DNA from 3 places in the Kitasatospora sp. NPDC001309 genome. Region 3 is predicted to be linked to each of the others. Evidence: riboswitches for the same ligand, from Rfam matches in the RefSeq annotation. Region 3 holds a riboswitch; each other region holds the start of a gene.
What was found. A riboswitch is a leader RNA that binds a small molecule or an ion and turns the genes downstream of it on or off. The one in region 3 is predicted to bind thiamine pyrophosphate.

Region 1 (6,358 bases), on a different contig from region 3:
AACGGGTGCCCGGCCGGCACCGCCAGGAGCCGCCGCTCGCTGAGCAGGACCGGACCGACGGCCATGCCGCCGAAGGGGTAGGAGGCCAGCAGGATGTCGATCGAGCCGTCCTCCAGGCTGGCCCGGGAGTTGGAGAGCTGCACCTCCCGCACGTCCACCCGGCACTCGGGGTGCCGCTCGCCGAACAGCGCCACCGCCCTGAACAGCACCGGCGCCGTCCACTCGCCCAGGAACGCGACCTTCAGCCCACCCGTCACCCCGCGCCCGGCGTCCACCGCCCGGCGCACCGCCTCCTCCATCGCGGCCACCACCGGGGCGAGGTCCGCGGCCAGTTGCCGCCCGACCGGGGTGAGCCGGACGGACCGGCTGGAGCGGTCGAACAACGGGACGCCGATCCGGCGTTCCAGCGCCTTGACCACCTGGCTGACCCGCCCGGTGCTGAGCCGCAGCCGCTCGGCGGTCCGCCCGAAGTGCAGCTCCTCGGTCAGGGCGAGGAAGACCTCGGTCTCCAGCCGTTCCAGCATGCCGCCCCACCCCTTCGACCCGGCATCGTTTAACCGGGCTCAACGATCGTACGGTGATCCGCCATTGATGACCGCCCCCGGGCCGGAGGATCGTTGACCCCGTCACCGCACGAGACACCACACCACCGGAGCCGATCACCATGCGCGTCGTCGCCCTCGACCACCTGGTCCTCAACGTCGCCGACATCGAGCGGTCGCTCGCCTTCTACACCGGCCTGCTCGGCCTGGCTCCCGTCCGGGTCGACGAATGGCGCGCCGGGAAGGTCTCCTTCCCCTCCGTCCGGGTCAGCGGCGAGACGATCATCGACCTCTTCCACCGCCCCCGCCACGAGTCCAACGTCGACCACATCTGCCTCACCGTCGAGCCCCTCGACTGGCAGGAGGTCGTCGACTCCGGCGTCTTCACCGTCCTCGACGGCCCCGGCCCCCGCTACGGCGCCCGCGGCACCGCCACCTCCCTCTACGTCCAGGACCCGGACGGCAACACCGTCGAACTCCGCTGGTACCCGCAGGACACCACCGGCTGAAAGAGCAGGGTGCCGCCCCGGACCCTCGGGGGAGGACCGGGTCGGCACCCGCAGTACGCCTCAGGGCCGCTCGTCCGGACCGTTGGTCCCGGGCCGCTCGTCCGGGCCGCTCGTCCGGGCCGCTCAGACGATCTTCAGATGGGGCAGCCAGTCCACCTGGACGATGACGCACACCACGCCCCCGGACCCGTCGAGGCCCAGCCACACCGGGTGGGTGCCGTCGCTGTCGGTGGCGAACGCGAGCAGGTCCGCGCCCGACTCCTCGTCCACGGTACGCAGGAAGAACCCGGAGCCGGAGTCGAGGTCCTCACCGGCCTCCTCGTCCCGGTCCACCAGGGCGCGCCGGAACCGCTTCTGGAGGACCGGCCAGGCCCCGGCGTCCGCAAAACACCCCGTCGCGCCGTCCGTGCTGAACCCGTACGCCTCGCCGTCCCGCAGCAGCCTGAGGTCGTCCCCCTCCCCGAGGGCCATCGTCCAGGAGTCGACGGGTCCGTCGCCCACCCGCAGCCGGAGCGCTGGTGTCCCAGTGCGCTCGACCCAGGCACCCTCGAACTCGCAGTGGTACCCGAACCCGATCGTCGCCACCTCCGTCGGGTAGCTGCCGGGCAGCACCTCGACCGTGATGTCCGGCCGCCCGGTGTCGAGCGGATCGGCCACCGCCAGCCGGCCGCTGGGGACCCGCAGGCGTGGGCCGGCCTTCGGCTCCAGCACCACCATGTTCTCCCGGTGATCGCTGGTGGTGAGCCGGGTGCCGGGCACGAACAGGGCGGGGAGGTCCCCCGGCCCGCCCGGGCGCGGCGGGAGCCACGGCTCCGCCGCGGCTGCGGACACCGGCTCCGTGAGCGGCGCCGCGGTGGGCCGGACCGTGCCGTCGAGCCCCCACCGGTCGGCCGAGAGGAGCGGCCAGTCGTCGAAGTCCGGCCGCCGGAGCCAACGTTCCTCCTCGGAGGCACTCGGCACGGTCACCGTCCTGGGCCCGGCGTCCCCTCGGGGCCGGTGCGACACCCGGCCCCGTCCGCCCGGGAACAGCTCGACCGCCATCCGGTCGGCGACCCGGTCGAACTCCGGTGCCTCCGGGCCCGAGTAGCCCCAGCGCTCGTGGTACCTCCGCAGCAGCCGGCCCTCCTCCAGCAGCCGCAGCTCCAGGTGCTCCACCCGTCGCCCGTGCTCGTCGTACACCCACACACCCGCGTAGTGGTCCCGCCACGACACCAGGCGCACTTCGAGCGGCACCGAACGCCCCGCGCTCCGGTACACCACGACGTACGGCAGGCCCGCCGCGTCCCGGGCCCGCGCCTCCTGCGGCCGCAACGCGCCCACCGCGGCACCCGCCGCGAAGTCCCACCCCTCGGCATGGCCCAACTCGACCACCGGACCGCTCACCCGCACGCCTCCTCGCTCATCGGTCCGAGCAAGGTACCGGAGCCCGCCGACAGCCCGGTTCAGTGCAGCAGTTCCGCGGCCGGGGTGTGGTTCCCGGTCGCCGAGGCGCCGGCCATCGCGGCGGCCGCCGTCGCCGGGGCGGTGCCGGGCGGCACCACCAGCAGCAGGAAGTGGTCCTGGAAGCCCCGGGTGATGCTGATCGTCGCATCGCTGCCGGGGAACCAGTTGATCTTGACGGTCAGGCCGTTCGCCGCGACCGACCTGGGCACGCCGTCCCAGGCCGAGGTGTCGAGGCCGACCCGGACGATCCGTCCGAAGTGGGCGCCGAGTGCGGTGATCAGGTCCGGCAGTTCGGCGAGGACACGGTCCGAACGGGGCCACCAGGCCCCGTCGAAGACGCCGTCCCGCGTCATCGTCGGCTCCAGTTCCAGCCGCGGGAGCAACGGGACGCCCGGGACCGGCCACGGCCCGGAGGGGAACGAGCTGGGGAGAGGAATCGGCATCATACGGAGCCGCCCGTCCGGTCCACGCGGGACCCATCACCACCCAGGGCGACGTCGGCGCTGCTGCCGGTGTTCGGAATGTCCTCGGTTACCCCCACGCTACTCCGCCGCAGCCTCCCCCGGAGCCCGGCCGACCGGCGCCGGCCCGCGTCCTCCCCTCCGGGACGCGGGCCGGCGCCGGTCAGCGCGTCAGTCGACCAGGGGGAGGTAGACCTTGTTGCCCTGGGCGGCGAACTCGGCGGACTTCTCGGCCATGCCGGCCAGCGCCTCGGCGTCGAAGTCCGTCGTGACGGCGGTGGAACCGTCACCGTGCTCGTCGCGGATCTTCTGGGAGATCTTCATCGAGCAGAACTTCGGGCCGCACATGGAGCAGAAGTGCGCGGTCTTGGCCGGCTCGGCGGGGAGGGTCTCGTCGTGGAAGTCGCGGGCGGTCTCCGGGTCGAGGGCCAGGTTGAACTGGTCCTCCCAGCGGAACTCGAAGCGGGCGTCGGAGAGGGCGTCGTCCCAGGCCTGGGCGCCGGGGTGGCCCTTGGCGAGGTCGGCGGCGTGGGCGGCGATCTTGTAGGTGATCACGCCGGTCTTGACGTCGTCCCGGTTCGGCAGGCCCAGGTGCTCCTTGGGCGTGACGTAGCAGAGCATCGCGGTGCCCCACCAGGCGATCATCGCGGCGCCGATGCCCGAGGTGATGTGGTCGTAGCCGGGGGCGACGTCGGTGGTGAGGGGGCCGAGGGTGTAGAACGGCGCCTCGTCGCAGATCTCCTTCTGGAGATCCATGTTCTCCTTGATCTTGTTCATCGGGACGTGGCCCGGGCCCTCGATCATCACCTGGACGTCGCGCTCGCGGGCGATCCGGCCGAGCTCGCCGAGGGTCTGCAGTTCGGCGAACTGGGCCTCGTCGTTGGCGTCGGCGATGGAGCCGGGCCGCAGGCCGTCACCGAGCGAGAAGGTGACGTCGTAGGCGGCCAGGATGTCGCAGAGTTCCTCGAAGTTGGTGTAGAGGAAGTTCTCCTGGTGGTGCGCCAGGCACCAGGCCGCCATGATCGAGCCGCCGCGGGAGACGATGCCGGTCTTGCGGCGCGCGGTGAGCGGGACGTACCGCAGCAGCACGCCCGCGTGGACGGTCATGTAGTCGACGCCCTGCTCGCACTGCTCGATGACGGTGTCGCGGTAGACCTCCCAGCTGAGCTCCTCGGCCCTGCCGTCGACCTTCTCCAGCGCCTGGTAGAGCGGCACGGTGCCGATCGGCACGGGGGAGTTGCGCAGGATCCACTCGCGGGTGGTGTGGATGTTGCGGCCGGTGGAGAGGTCCATGACGGTGTCGGCGCCCCAGCGGGTGGCCCAGGTCATCTTCTCCACCTCCTCCTCGATCGAGGAGGTGACGGCGGAGTTGCCGATGTTGGCGTTGATCTTCACCAGGAAGTTGGTGCCGATGACGGCCGGCTCCACCTCGGGGTGGTTCACGTTCACCGGGATGACGGCGCGGCCGCGGGCCACCTCGTCCCGCACGAACTCCGGCTCCAGGCCCTCGCGCAGCGCCACGAACTCCATCTCCGGCGTCACCACGCCCCGCTTGGCGTAGGCGAGTTGGGTGACGGCGACGCCGCCGCGGCCACGCAGCGGACGGCGCGGGCGGCCGGGGAAGACCGCGTCCAGGTTGCGCAGGTTCCCGCCGCGCGGGGAGGTGTGCTTGATCCCGTCGTCCTCGGGGCGCGTCTCGCGGCCGTCGTACTCCTCGACGTCGCCGCGCTGGCGGATCCAGGCGTCGCGCAGGGCGGGCAGCCCGCGCCGCACGTCGGGCTCGTACGCCGGGTCGGTGTACGGGCCGGAGGTGTCGTACAGCGGCACGGTCCGGCCGTTGGTGAGCTGCACCTCGCGGTACGGGGCCCGCAGGTCGGGGCGGGATCCGTCGCGGTAGGCCTTGCGCCAGGCCGGGGTGGGGTAGCCGGTGCGCTCGCTGCTGGGCGTGCTGCGGGCAGGCTGCGGCTGTGCTTCGAACGTGGTCATCTGACCTTCACTCCCTACGCCGGCATTACCCGGTCCAGGTTCCTGCGGTCGACGCAGCCGTCGGTCCGTCCGTCGACGGTCCGGTCAGCGTCCTCTCAGCCCGGTGCTCCGAGCTCCCGCGTCGCAGGCGGTGTTGCCTGCACATGACGCCAACACGGTAGCGAGCCGATCGCCGCAGGTCCAGACGGTCCCCGAAACGGATCCGCGGGGGGAACGGCCGAGGCCCGGCCCCCGCGAACGGGGTGCCGGGCCTCCGGAGGTGCTCCGCGCGGTGCGCGGAGCGGGGTCAGTTCTTGGCGGCCTTCTTGACCAGGATCACCACGGCGGCGGCGATGCCGACGACCACCAGCAGCTTGATCACGATGCTCAGCAGGGCGCCGACCACGCCGAACACGAAGGCGATGACGTTCCAGGCCAGCACCAGGACCAGCACCGGGATGACGATGTTGCGCACCCAGGAGGGCAGCGACTTCCAGAGCTCAGCCATGTCGGTTCCTCTTCTCCCCTCGGGTCGGCCGCCGTCCGGTAACCGCATCCCGCTTGCTTTCGATGCTTCGAGCTTACGGCGGCGGAAGCGGCGGAACGAGGGCCTTCGGCCCGGAGAGAACCCCTAGATCACCCCGATCCCACCCCCCGGGAAGACCCCCGAGAAACGGCGGGGGAACGAGTTCAGACCGGCCAGCGCTCGCCGCGCCAGGCGGCGTCCCAGAACATCCACTCGTAGCGCGAGGTGGTCGTGAAGTGCTCGACCACCCGGCGGCGTTCGGCCGCCGAGAGCTCCTCGCCGAGCCGGTCGGTGAGCGCCAGCACCCGGCGGACCACGGACTGGAAGGCCTCGTCGCCGTAGGTGGCGATCCACTTGGCGTACAGCGGGTCGGGGGAGCCCTGGGCGAGCAGTGCCTCGCCGACCCGGGCGTAGATCCAGTAGCAGGGCAGCACCGCGCCGAGCGCCTCGGCGAAGGACCCGCCGTACACGGTGGCCAGCAGGTAGCTGGTGTAGGCGCGGGTGGTCGGCAGCACCGGTTCGGCGGCGGCCTCCTCGGCGGTGCCGCCGAAGGCGGTCAGGAACTCGGCGTGCATGCCCTGCTCGGCGGCGAGCGCGCCGACCGCGTCGTCGGCGAAGGCCCGCACGTCGGCCTCGCCGGGGGCCTTGGCGGCGCAGACGGCGAGGGCGCGGGCGTAGTCGCGCAGGTAGTGCGAGTCCTGGACGACGAAGTGGCGGAAGGCCTCGCGCGGCAGGGTGCCGTCGGTGAGGCCGCCGATGAAGGGGTGGGCGAGGATCTCGGCGTAGATCGGCTCGATCGACGCCCAGAGCTCTTCGCTGAGGCTACGGGTCATGCCCACGACCCTACGACGGCTGCGCCCCCGCCCTTCGGCTCCGTCGCGTCCGCCTCCGGGACCAGGGGCGTTCGGCACC
Region 2 (6,358 bases), on a different contig from region 3:
CTCGACGAAGCGGCCGTGCATGCCCTCGCCGTCCAGGACCCGCTGCGCCTGCGAGCGGTCCTTGCCGAGCACGCTCGGCACCGAGCCGTACAGCCCCTCGGAGATCCCGTAGGTGACCCCGCCGACCGCCAGCACCAGGGCGGTCAGCGCGGCCGCCCAGAGCAGCGGCTTGCGCGGGAGCCGGCGCGGTCGGCCGGGCCGCCGGGTCCTGACCGGGGTCGGCTCGTCGTACGGGCGGGGCTCGACCAGCAGCTGGTCCATCAGCTCGGCCGGCACCTCCAGCACGCTGGTGCGCTCGGCCGGCGGGGCGTCGGCGGGCCCGGGGAGCGGCTGGATCACCGAGGTCGGCTCGCTGGTCGGGTAGCGCGGGCTGGGGTGGGTGGAGGCCGGCGGCTCGGCGTCCAGCTCCTCCGGGGTGAGCGTGCGGCGGACCCGCTGGAGGGCGGCGAGCAGCTCCACCGCGTCGTACGGGCGGGCGTCGGCGGCCCGGGCGCAGGCGCCGGCCACTATGGCGTCCAGCGCCGGGGCGACGGCGGGGGCGGTCAGCGAGGGGGCGGGGACGTCCTCGTGCAGGTGCTTGTACATGACCTGGACGGGGTTGTCGCCGGTGTGGGGGCGGCGGCCGGTGAGCATCTCGTACAGCAGGATGCCGGCCGCGTAGACGTCCACCCGCTGGTCGGTGGGGGCGTCCGGGAGGATCTGCTCGGGGGCCAGGTAGGAGACCGTGCCCATGACGGTGCCGCCGGTGGCGGTGCTGGTCGAGGTGGGCGCGCCGTCGGCGCTGCCGAGCACCCGGACCAGGCCGAAGTCGGCGACCTTGACCAGGCCGCTCCCGGTGATCAGCACGTTCTCCGGCTTGACGTCCCGGTGGACCAGCCCGGCCCGGTGGGCGGCGCCGAGGGCGGCGAGCACCGGCTCCAGCACGTCCAGCGCGGCCCGGACGGACAGCGCGCCGCGGTCGCGCAGCAGGTCGCGCAGGGTGCGGCCGGGCACGTACTCCATGGCGAGGAAAACGTTTCCGCCGTCCGCGCCCTGGTCGAAGACGTTGACCACGTTGGGGTGGGTGAGCTTGGCGACCGCCTTGGCCTCGCGGATGAAGCGGGCGGTGAAGCCCTCGTCCCCGGCGAGCTGGGGGTGCATCACCTTGAGGGCGACCACCCGGTCCAGCCGGGTGTCGGTGGCCCGGTACACGGTGGACATCCCGCCGGTCGCGATGCGCTGCTCGACCCGGTACCGGTTGTCGAGCACGGTGCCGATCAGGGGGTCGTGCAGTGCCATGTCCACTCGGGGGAGTCTAGTGCGGCGGGCGGGGGCCGGTCCCGGCGGACACCGCCTCCGGGACCGGCTTGTGACATCCGCGACGGGTTCAGAACGCGGGCCGCTCGCGGGTGTCCAGGTCGGCGCGGCCGGCCATCGCCGAGGAGGCCTCGGCGTGGAAGCGGCGCGGGATGCGGCCGGCCCGGTGGGCGAGCCGGCCCGCCTCGGCGGCGTGCCGCATCGCCTCGGCCATCAGCACCGGGTCCTGGGCCCGGGTCACCGCGGAGGCGAGCATCACCGCTGCGCAGCCCAGTTCCATCGCCAGCGCGACGTCGGAGGCGGTGCCGGCGCCCGCGTCCAGGATCACCGGGACGCCCGCACTCTCCACGATCAGCTGGAAGTTGTGCGGGTTGCGGATGCCCAGCCCGGAGCCGATCGGCGAGCCCAGCGGCATGATCGCCGCACAGCCGACGTCCTCCAACTTGCGGGCCAGCACCGGGTCGTCGTTGGTGTACGGGAGCACCGTGAAGCCGTCGTCGACCAGCGTCTCGGCGGCCTCCAGGGTCTCGATCGGGTCCGGCAGCAGGGTCCGCTCGTCGGCGATCACCTCCAGCTTCACCCAGTCCGTGCCGAGCGCCTCGCGGGCCAGCCGGGCGGTCAGCACCGCCTCGCCGGCGGTGAAGCAGCCGGCCGTGTTGGGCAGCACCCGGATGCCGTTGCGGGTCAGCACGTCCAGGACGGAGCCCTGGGTGCTCGCGTTCACCCGGCGCATGGCCACGGTGGTCAGTTCGGTGCCGGAGACGAGCAGGGCGCGCTCCAGGACCTCCAGGCTCGGCGCGCCGCCGGTGCCCATGATGAGCCGGGAGGAGAAGGTCGTCCCGGCGATGGTCAGCAGGTCGTCGGCCATGGTTCAGCCTCCCTGGACGGCGGTCAGGATCTCGATCCGGTCGCCGCTGCCCAGCGTCGTCCCGGGCCACGAACCGCGCGGCACCACGGCCTCGTTGAGCGCGGCGGCGACGCCGGTGTTGGCGGCGCTGACGGTGGCCACCAGCGCGGCGAGGGTGGTGGCGGCGGGCACCCGGCGGGGCTCGCCGTTGACGGTCAGGGCGATCTCGTTCGGGGCGGTCTCGGTCATGCGCAGGCCTTCGCGACGGGGGTTTCGGGGGAGAACCGGGTCGGCGTGAACGGCCGTGCCAGGTCGGGGACTTCGCCGGTCGCCAGGTAGTCGGCGAGCAGGTCGGCGGTGACCGGGGTGAGCAGCACGCCGTTGCGGTAGTGGCCGGTGGCGGCGACCAGTCCGGGCAGTGCGGTCGGGCCCAGCAGCGGGGCGTTGTCCGGCGAGCCGGGGCGCAGCCCGGCGGAGGTCTCGCGCAGCGGGAGTTCGGTGATACCCGGTACCAACTCGTGCGCGTCGCGCAGGAGTTCGTACACCCCGCCGGCGGTGACGGTGGTGTCGTAGCCCTGTTCCTCGGTGGTCGCGCCGATCACCAGCTCGCCGTTCTCCCTGGGGACGAGGTACAGGTGCTGCCCGCGCACCACCGCGCGGACGTTGCGGGACAGGAACGGCCGGTAGGCCTCCGGGACGTGCAGCCGGACGATCTGCCCCTTCACCGGGCGTACCGCGGGCAGTACGCCCTCGGGCAGGCCGGGCAGCCGGTGGCTGTGCGGGCCGGCGGCGAGGACCACCTGCTCGGCGGCCAGGGACTCCCCGTCGTCCAGCCGGGCGCCGACCGCGCGGCCGCCGTCCACCAGCAGCTCGACGGCCTCGGCCCGGTGCAGCCGGACGCCGGCCCGCTCGCAGGCGGCGACCAGGGCGGTGAGCAGCCGGCGCGGATCCACCTGGTGGTCGTCCGCGACGTGCAGGCCGCCGCGCACGCCGGGGGCGAGCATCGGCTCCAGTCGGCGGGCCTCCCGGCCGGTCAGCCAGCTGGAGTCCAGGCCCAGCCGCAGGTGGAAGGCGTGCAGTTCGCGCAGTTCCGCGCGGTCGTCGGAGTCCAGCGCGACGGCGATGGTGCCGCACCGGCGGTAGCCGGTGTCCAGGCCGCCGCTGGCCTCGGTGAGCTCGGCGGCGAAGGACTCGTACCGCCGGTTGGAGGCCGTCCCCAGGTGCAGCAGCGGCTCCTCGCCGTACTGCAGCTCGGTGACCGGGGCGAGCATCCCGGCGGCAACCCCGGCCGCCCCCCGGCCGTGGCCGGGGTCGACCACGATCACGTTCCGCAGCCCGCGTTGCGCGGCGCGCCAGGCGACCGCGAGGCCGATGACGCCCCCGCCGATCACCAGCACGTCGGCGCGGCTGCCCGATGGCATGCGTGACAAAGCTGCTCTTCTCCCTTCGCCGGTATGACCCGGATCAGGTTCGGACGGTCGCAGGCCGTGCCAGCCCGCCTCTCAGCCCGGTCCGCCGGGCTCCCGTGTGGTGCGTCCACCTTAACTCCGGGGATCGGCCCGCCCGAAGGGCCGTGCGAGGCGTGAGACGGGGCCGCCCGCCCGGCTCCGCGGATGAGCGGCTCAGAGCCGGTTCAGCGGCGCTGGGTACAGTGACGGGCGTGGCAGAGCTGAGCGGAACGGATCGGGTGGTCGTCGTCGTCGGAGCCGGGCTGGCCGGGGCGCAGTGCGCCCTGCAGCTGCGGCAGGGCGGCTGGCGGGGGCGGATCGTCCTGGTCGGCGAGGAGCGGCACGCGCCGTACGACCGGCCGCCGCTCTCCAAGGACGTGCTGCTCGGCAAGGCCGACGCCACCACCCTGGACATCGACTACGGGCGGCTCGGCATCGAGCTGCTCACCGGCCGCCGGGCCACCGGGCTCGCCCCCGGCGTGCTGCACACCGACGGCGGGGACCTCCCGTACGACGCGCTGGTGATCGCCACCGGCGCCACCCCGCGCGCCCTGCCCGGAGCCGAGCGCGCCCATCTGCTGCACACCCTGGACGACGCCCTGGCGCTGCGCGCGCTGCTGCGCCCCGGCCTGCGGCTGGTGCTGGTCGGCGCGGGCTGGATCGGCGCCGAGGTGTCCACCGCCGCGCGGCAGGCCGGCTGCGAGGTCACCGTGGTCGAGGCCGGTCCGGCGCCGGTGCCGGGCGCGCTGCCGACCGGGGTCGGCTCGGCGATGGCCGCCTGGTACGCCGAGGCCGGCGTCGACCTGCGCTGCGGGGTCGGGGTGGCCGCCGTCGAGCCGGGGGCGGTGCTGCTGGCCGACGGCTCCCACCTGCCCGCCGACGAGGTGGTGGTCGGCATCGGCGCCCGGCCCGCGACCGGCTGGCTGGCCGGCTCGGGCGTCGAGCTGGACGCCTCCGGCGCGGTCGTGGTGGACGGGCGGCTGCGCACCGGCCTGCCCGGGGTGTTCGCGGCCGGGGACTGCGTCAGCTACCCCTCGGCGCGCTCCGGCGCCCGGCTGGCCGTCCAGCACTGGGACCACGCGCTGCAGTCCGGCTCCGCCGCGGCCGCCGCCGTGCTCGGGGCGGACACGCCGTACGACCCGGTGCCGTACTTCTGGTCCGAGCAGTTCGGGCGGATGGTCCAGTACGCCGGCCGGCACGCCGAGGGCGACGAACTGCTGTGGCGCGGCAGCCCGCAGGAGTCCGCGTGGTCGGTGCTCTGGCTGCGCGACGGGGTGCCGAGCGCGCTGCTGGCCGTGGACCGGCCGCGCGACCTCACCCAGGGCCGGAAGCTGATCGAACGCGGTGCGGTGCTCGACCGGGCGCTCGCCGCGGACCCCTCGGTGGCGCTCAAGGGAGCCGTCGCCGGGTAGCACTTGGTGCGCGGCGGGCCGCGGAGGTGGCAGTCTGGTGGCGTGAGTGAGATCGAAAGCAAGATTGAAGCCCTGGTCACCGAGTGGGTGTACCTGCCCGACATCTCGGAGCAGTGGGGGGTCCGGGTCACCGAAGTGCGTGACCTGGTCAAGAACGGTGGCCTGATCGCCGTCCGGCGCGGGCCGAACAAGTCGCTGCAGGTCCCGGCGGCGTTCATCGACGGCCAGGGGCTGGTCAAGCACCTGTCCGGCACCCTGACCGTCCTGCGGGACTGCGGGTACAACGACGTGGAGATCCTGGAGTGGCTCTTCACCGAGGACCCGTCGCTGCCCGGCAGCCCGATCCAGGCGCTCCGGGAGAACCGCGGCACCGAGGTCAAGCGCCGCGCCCAGGCGATGCTGATCTGATGGCGGCGGACACGCTGCGGGCCCGCCTGGCCGACGCCCGGCTCTACCTGTGCACCGACGCCCGGCGCGAGCAGGGCGACCTGGCCGAGTTCCTGGACGCGGCGCTGGCCGGCGGGGTGGACATCGTCCAGCTCCGTGACAAGGGCCTGGAGGCCAAGCAGGAGCTGGCGGCGCTGGAGGTCTTCGCCGACGCCTGCCGCCGGCACGGCAAGCTGCTGGCCGTCAACGACCGCGCCGACGTCGCCCACGCGGCCCGGCCGGACGTGCTGCACCTCGGCCAGGACGACCTGCCGGTACCGGCCGCCCGGGCGATCCTCGGCGAGGACGTGCTGATCGGCCGCTCCTGCCACGCCGAGTCCGAGGTGGACGCGGCGGTCGCCGAGCCGGGCGTGGACTACTTCTGCACCGGCCCGGTCTGGCCGACCCCGACCAAGCCGGGCCGGCACGCGCCGGGCCTCGGCCTGGTCTCGTACGCGGCGAAGCAGGCCACCGACCGGCCGTGGTTCGCGATCGGCGGGATCGACCTCGGCAACCTGGACGAGGTGCTGGCCGCCGGCGCCCGCCGGATCGTCGTGGTCCGGGCCGTCACGGCGGCCGAGGACCCGCGGGCCGCCGCCGCCGAGCTCGCCCGCCGGGTGCGCGCGGCGTAATGCCACCCGGGGCCGCCGCCGTCGCTGGGGCCCGTCTTCGAACTCCCGTCGTTCGCCCGGAGGGCGGGCGGGAGTTCGAAGACGGGCTCCTAGTACTTGCGGACGGTGGCGGCCTCGGCCAGGGCCAGCAGCACCGTGCGGGCCCGCTCGTCGGCGAGCGGTGCCGCCGCCAGCGCGGCCAGCGACTCCCGCATCAGCTCCTCGATCCGGGCCTCCACCAGCTCCGGCGCCCCGCTGCGGGCGACCAGCTCGCGCAGCCCGGCGACCTCCTCGGCGGCCAGGTCCGGTGCGCCGAGC
Region 3 (6,358 bases):
CGGCGCCCGGCGCCCATCCGCACGACCCGTCCCTGCTGGCCGCCACCACGGACCCCCGGATGGTGCGCTGGTGGTGGGAGCGGCAGACCCCGGACGCGCCGGTGCTGGCCGCCACCGGCTCCGCGGTCTCGGCGGTCAGCCTGCCCGCGGCGGCCGGTGCCAGGGCGCTGGTCCACCTGGGCGCGCTGCGGCTGCCGCTCGGCCCGGTGCTCGCGATGCCGGGCCGCTACGCCCTGCTGGTGGCCCCGTACTCGCTCGACGCCCTGGGCGAGATGCTCGCCCAACTCCCTTCGGTGCCAGGATCGTTGCGCTACCACGGGCCGGGCGGCTTCCTGCCGCTGCCGCCCGGCGGCGGGGCCGGGAGGGTGCGCTGGGTGCTGGCGCCGCGGCCGGCCGCGGCCGGTGGGGTCCGGTTGCCGCAGGTCGGGCCGCTGCTGGGGGAGTTGGTGGAGGCGACGGTCCGGCTGGACAGCGGGCGCTCGACGTACTGACGGATCGCCGGGTCGGGCCGGACTCCGGGCCCGGTGGTGCGGGGCGTTCCGGAAAAAGAAAAGATCCGGCCGCTGGCGACGGGGGATGCACCAGCGGCCGGACTCTTTAGACAGTAACAAGGATCCGCGCCCGCGCCAATTTCCAAGACGCCCTCCAGGCCCGGAAATTGCGGCTTCCCGGCGACAATGTGACGCGTATCACCCGGATCCTGCGCGCTTTAGTTCAGGGTGACCTGACGGTTCACCAGGTTCGCGCGGGCGCGCCGCTCCTCGGCGGTCAGCTCGGTCGGGTCGGCGAGGACGGCGGCGAGCCGCTCGCCGAACTCGGCGGCCGGCTTCTCGCAGTCGGCGGCGGTCATGGCGAGCGGGAGGTCCCACACCGGGACGGTCAGGCCGTGCGCGCGGAACGAGCCCACCAGGCGGGTGTCCGCGCCGAGCGAGGCCTCGCCGGCGGCGTTCAGCCGGGCCAGCGCGTCCAGCAGCCGCTCCTCGGGCACGGTCATCACCCAGCGCAGGTGGTTCTTGTCCGGGGTGCCGCACCAGTAGGCGGCGTCGACGCTCGCGAGCTTCTCGGTCGGGATGGCGGAGGCGTTGGCGCGCTCCAGCGAGGCGGCGACCTCGCCGGTGGCGGTCTCGGCGTCCTCCAGCCAGAACTCGAAGCCGGTGTGCACGGTGGGCGTGAACGCGGCGGAGGCGTCCAGCAGGTCCTGGAGGCGGCGGCCGCCCGGGACGGTCCGGCGGGCCGGGACGGGGCTGCCGGGCTCGGTGGCCAGGGCCAGCTCCAGGGCGTCCGCGAGGTCGCGGCTGAGGTCGCCCGAGGAGGACTGGGTCTGCAGGCCGAGCAGGATCGAGCCGTCGGGGCGGCGCAGGGCCGGCCAGGCCAGCGGCAGCACCGTCGCCAGGGTCACCGACGGGACGTCGCCCCCGGCGGTCGCGGTCACTCCGGCGGCCAGCGTCAGCGGCACCGTGGCGGCGGGCACCAGCTCGCGCAGCGCCACCCAGTCGGCCTCGCCCGGCAGGCCCTCGAACGGGCGGTGAACCAGCTCCTGCACGGCGTGCGAGGCCTCCCGGCCGTGGCACGCCTTGTAGCGGCGGCCCGAGCCGCAGGGGCAGTCCTCGCGGGCCCCGACCACGGGGATCTCACCCGTGACGGCGGTGGTGGACTGGCGCTGCGGCGCCTTCTTGGCGGCCTTCTTGCCCATGCTGCGGCTCTCCCGGGGACGGTGGTCCTGTTTCACGGGAAGCCTACTGAGGTTCCCCCGGCGCGCGGGAACGCGCCGGGGCGGGCGCCGGTCGGACGGGTGCCGTACGCCCTGGTGCCGTACGCCCTGGTACCGGTCGGACGGGTGCCGCTCGGACGGCTACGCGCTGCGGGCGGTGCCGCCCCCGGTGCGCCGGGCGTGCCGGGCGCGGGCGGGCAGCGCCGCCCAGACCGTGACCTCGCCGGGCGCGTCCCGGACGCCCCAGTCGCTGGCCAGCTGGTCGACGATGGCCAGGCCGCGGCCGCCGCGCGAGGTCAGCGAGGGGCTGGCGGGCAGCGGCCGGGTGGCCGCGCCGCCGTCGGTGACCTCCAGGGTGAGCACGCCGTCGGCGTGCATCTGCCAGCGGACCAGCACACCGCCGGCCGGCTCGGCCGTGTCGTCCTCGGGCTCCCGGCCGCCCGGTGCCGGGTGCGTCCCGGAGGGGACGCCGACCAGCACCTGGTCCACCACCTCCGCCCGGGCGCCGCGGCCCAGGGCGGGCAGCGGGCCGAGCGGACGGGCGTACCGACAGGCGTTGCTCAACAGTTCGGAAAGGATCAGAACAGCATCATCGATGACCGGTTCCGGTATCTGCCGGTCACCCAGATCTCGACGCAGTCGGCGCCGTGCGACCCCGACACTCGCTGGGCCGTGCGGCACTGCCATGGTCGATGAAGTCGGCACTTCACGCGCCACCATCAACGCCACCCCCGGACCTCCTTCAGCGTATGCCGAGGGATGGATGCCCCTTGGTAATGCGTCGGAAACGACTGTCGGAGGATCCTGCGGGCCCTTTTCCGGCGGCGCGACTCAGGGTCGACAAGAGGTCATTCCGTGCTCACCCTCCGTCGCCCGATCGCAAGAATTCCGGCAATACCGTGCGCGGAAGGTTTGACTGCCGACCAGGGTGATCAGGTTTCCCCGGGTACCCGGGGCGCCCGGCCCCGGCTCAGCGGCCGAGCTGGGCCAGCACCTCGGCGGGCCTGTTGGTGATGATCGCGGAGACCCCGAGCTCCAGGCAGAGCTCGACGTCGGCCGGCTCGTCCACCGTCCACACGTGCACCTCGTGGCCCAGCTCGCGCAGCCGGGGCACCAGCTGCGGCTTGGCCTTGATCAGCTCGATGCCGGGGCCGGCGATCCGGGCCCCGCCCGGCAGCGGCTGCCCGGGGCGCAGGCGGCCCAGCAGCGGCAGCATCCGTTCGATCAGGAACACCCGCCGGTAGTCGGGCGCGGCGGCGGCCACCCGGTTCAGCGCGATCGAGGAGAAGCTCATGATCCGGGCGGACGGGCGCTCGCCGTCCGGCGCGGTGCCGATCTTGTACCGCTCCAGGGTGCGCAGCAGCTCGGCCTCGACCCGGCCGCGGAACCGCACCGGGTGCTTGGTCTCGATCGCCAGGTCCACCGGGCGGCCGCAGTCCACCACCAGTTCGAGCAGCCGCTCCAGCCGCAGCACGCCGCGCAGCTCGGGGTCGGTGCTGGGCCGGCCGGTCTTCCAGGCGCCGAAGTCGTACGCCTCCAACTCGGCCAGCGTCATCGCGGAGACGGTGCCGCGGCCGTTCGAGACCCGGCCGATCCGGCGGTCGTGCACGCAGACCAGGTGGCCGTCGGCCGTCACCCGCACGTCGCACTCGACGGCGTCCGCGCCCTCGTCGAGCGCGCGCCGGTACGCCGCGAGGGTGTGCTCGGGCAGGGCGTGGGAGGAGCCGCGGTGGGCGATCACCTGGACGGAGGGCGTGGTGCGCGCCGCCGCCGAGGGCAGTTCTGGGCTGGTCACGGCCCCAACGATAGGGGGCGCGGGTGAACCCGGGGCGAAGCCGGTCCCAACCTGCGGGGCCGGCTCCGCCCCCGGTGCGTCAGGCCCGGGCGGTGCGGCGGGTCAACGGGGTGAGGCCCCAGGTGACCAGCGCCGGCACCAGGAAGGCGAACAGCGAGGCCGAGGTCCACTCCTGCGGGGTGAAGTGCAGGGTCCGCTGGGCCGAGGTCCAGAAGTCCACCCATCCGTCGCCCACCGCGGTCGGCGCGATCAGCTGGTAGACGGCGAAGCCCAGCACCCACGGCAGCAGCATCAGCCAGCGGGACGGTGCCCGCTCGGAGAGGTCCCAGCCGTGCCGGCCGGCGCCGAAGAAGTAGTCCACCGCCAGCACCGCCAGCAGCGGTACGAAGACCGAGCCGATCAGGCCGAGGAAGTTGCTGTAGGTGTCGGTGAACCGGTCGATGCGCAGCGCCAGCACGGTGGTCAGCACGCCGATCCCGCCGCTCAGCACCCGGCGGTCCACCCGCGGCAGCAGGTTCTGCAGCGACATCGCGGTCGAGTAGACGTTGGCGAAGGACTGGTCGGTCTCGCGCAGCACCAGCACCAGGAGGAACAGCCAGCCGGCCCAGACACCGAGGAAGGAGTCGAAGATCCGGCTCGGGTCGCCGTCGGACTGGAGCAGCGCCATCAGGCCCAGCACGTAGCACCAGACCTGGGCGACGGTGTAGCCGGAGAAGGTGCCCCAGAAGGCCGACTTCGGGCTGCGCGAGTGCCGGGTGTAGTCGGCGGCCATCGGGACGAAGGAGATCGACACCGCGATCATCGCGTCGGTGGCGCCCAGGAAGCCGTGCCAGTTGCCCGCGCCCGGGTCCGGCACGCCCTGGCGGCCCAGCTGGACGGTGAAGTACACCATCGCGACCGCGACCGCCCCGGCCACGAAGCGGCGCAGCACCGCGATCGAGCCCAGCGGCCAGATCGTCAGCGCGGTGGTCAGCGCGCCCGCGAGCAGCACGAACAGCCAGCGGTAGTCGCTGGTGTGGGCGACGGTCTGGGCGCCCGCCGCGATGGTCAGCAGCTCGAACACGCCCCAGCCGACGCACTGGACGATGTTCAGCACGGTCGGCAGGTAGGACAGCCGGGTGCCGAACAGGCCGCGCAGGTTGGCCATCGCCGGGGCGCCGGTGCGGGCCCCGATCAGCGCGGCGACGCCGAGCATCGCGGTGCCGACCGCCGTACCGGTCACGATCGCCGTCACCGCGGCGGCCAGCGACAGCTCGCTGCCCTTCTCGCCGAGCACGGTCGCGGCGGTGGAGAAGCCGATCAGGCTGACGCCGAGGTTCATCCACAGCGCGAAGTGGTCCCGGAAGCGCAGGGTGCGCGGCGGCTCGGTGTCCAGGACCAGCGGTGCCTCGACGCGGTGGTCCAGCAGCGCGGCGCCGGCGCCGGCCGGGTCCGGCGGGAAATCCTTGGACGCGGGCGCGCCCGGAGAAGAGGATGGCGAAGCAGGCGGCATGGCCGATACTCCCTACGCCGGCATTACCCGGACAGGTTCCGGCGGTCAGCGCCCCCTCGACGGTCCGCCGGTCACTGGCCTGGCGTACGGTCGACATGCGCACTCTCAGCCTGGTCGGTCCAAGCTCCCGCGTGTCAGTTTGGAGCGACAGGCTAACCGGCACGGGTACGAACGCCAAAGGCCACGGGGTGCGCGGTCCGCATCGCGGGACGCCGGGCGGGGGTGGGGAGCCCCGGTTGTCGGTGGCGGCTAAGGATTCTTATGAGTTATTCAGAGGGGTCCTTACGGCAATCGAATCGCCGGTGCGAAAAACTATGGTCCTTGGTTCTGTCAGCTATGGAGGTCGTCCGTGAGCACCGAGCGCGAGGTTGGGCCCATCGGGCCGCAGGGGGAGCAGCCCGCGGGGGCCCCGGAGGCGGCGGGTGCCGTTCCCGACGGCACCGCTCAGGGCGGCCACAAGCCGACCATGGCCTTCAGCCGGGTTCCCGAGCCGAAGGACGAACCGGTGGACAACCCGGTGGCCGGGCCGGTGGACGGGTCGGCCGACGCCGCCCCGGCCGACAGCGGGCACCAGCCGACCATGGCGTTCGGCCGGGTCCCGGAGCCGGCCGCCGCGAGCGCGGCGGCCGAGGCCGCCCCGGCGGAGGGCGGGCACCAGCCGACCGTCGCCTTCACCAAGGTGCCCGCGCCGGAGGCCCCGGCCGCGCCGGCCGCGCCCGCCGTCGAGGAGCCCGCCGTCGACCCGGCCACCGGCTACATCGACGCCCCGCCGCCGGTCCTGCCGCCCGCGCCGCCCGCCCCGGCCCCGGTCGCCGCCGCTCCGGCCGCGCCCGCCCTGCCGCCGGGCACCCCGGGCACCAACCCGTACGCGACCCCGACCCACGGCGTGCCCGCCGCCGGCGCCCACGAGGGCTACGGCGTCCCGGCCGCCAACGCCCAGGAGCCGTACGGCGCCCCGGCCGCCGGTGCGCCCGTCGCGCCCGGCGCACCCGGGCACCACCCCTTCGGCGCCGGCCAGCCGCTCGGCGGCTGGGGCGGCGGCCACGACGCCGGCGCGGGCCACCCCGGCGGCCCCGGCGGTCCGTTCGGGTACCCCGCCGAGTACCCCGGCGGCCCGGGCGGCCACGGCCCGCGCAAGAAGCGCGGCGGCCTGGTGGCCCTGCTCGCGGCCGTTGCGCTGGTCGCCGGCATCGCGGGCGGCGCGGTCGGTGTGGTCGCCAGCGACCACGCGGGCAGCAGCAGCTCGGCGGACGACCACCGCAGCACCACCGTCCAGGCCAGCAACACCCAGAAGAACGAGCCCGTCCCCGGGTCGATCGCCGCCATCGCCCAGAAGGCGCTGCCCAGCGTCGTCACCATC

Region 1: another riboswitch for thiamine pyrophosphate. It lies ahead of thiC (phosphomethylpyrimidine synthase ThiC); the one in region 3 lies ahead of ACFY2K_RS20760 (purine-cytosine permease family protein).
Region 2: another riboswitch for thiamine pyrophosphate. It lies ahead of thiO (glycine oxidase ThiO); the one in region 3 lies ahead of ACFY2K_RS20760 (purine-cytosine permease family protein).

The regions. Positions count from the first base shown of each region.
Region 1 covers NZ_JBIAXC010000006.1:87,589-93,946, forward strand. The annotation lists gene ACFY2K_RS08290 (LysR family transcriptional regulator) at 1-524, opposite strand, end outside; gene ACFY2K_RS08295 (VOC family protein) at 665-1,051, shown strand; gene ACFY2K_RS08300 (DUF4241 domain-containing protein) at 1,175-2,434, opposite strand; gene ACFY2K_RS08305 (DUF5994 family protein) at 2,494-2,940, opposite strand; gene thiC (phosphomethylpyrimidine synthase ThiC) at 3,127-4,941, opposite strand; TPP riboswitch at 4,936-5,071, opposite strand; gene ACFY2K_RS08315 (DUF5326 family protein) at 5,228-5,428, opposite strand; gene tenA (thiaminase II) at 5,611-6,279, opposite strand.
Region 2 covers NZ_JBIAXC010000079.1:8,108-14,465, reverse strand. The annotation lists gene pknB (Stk1 family PASTA domain-containing Ser/Thr kinase) at 1-1,278, opposite strand, end outside; gene ACFY2K_RS41850 (thiazole synthase) at 1,367-2,164, opposite strand; gene thiS (sulfur carrier protein ThiS) at 2,168-2,392, opposite strand; gene thiO (glycine oxidase ThiO) at 2,389-3,564, opposite strand; TPP riboswitch at 3,568-3,680, opposite strand; gene ACFY2K_RS41835 (NAD(P)/FAD-dependent oxidoreductase) at 3,804-5,003, shown strand; gene ACFY2K_RS41830 (Rv2175c family DNA-binding protein) at 5,046-5,411, shown strand; gene thiE (thiamine phosphate synthase) at 5,411-6,061, shown strand; gene ACFY2K_RS41820 (polyprenyl synthetase family protein) at 6,151-6,358, opposite strand, start outside.
Region 3 covers NZ_JBIAXC010000019.1:131,160-137,517, reverse strand. The annotation lists gene ACFY2K_RS20780 (bifunctional DNA primase/polymerase) at 1-491, shown strand, start outside; gene ACFY2K_RS20775 (DUF5926 family protein) at 710-1,693, opposite strand; gene ACFY2K_RS20770 (ATP-binding protein) at 1,853-2,440, opposite strand; gene ACFY2K_RS20765 (glycerophosphodiester phosphodiesterase) at 2,682-3,506, opposite strand; gene ACFY2K_RS20760 (purine-cytosine permease family protein) at 3,586-4,998, opposite strand; TPP riboswitch at 4,991-5,139, opposite strand; gene ACFY2K_RS20755 (S1C family serine protease) at 5,348-6,358, shown strand, end outside.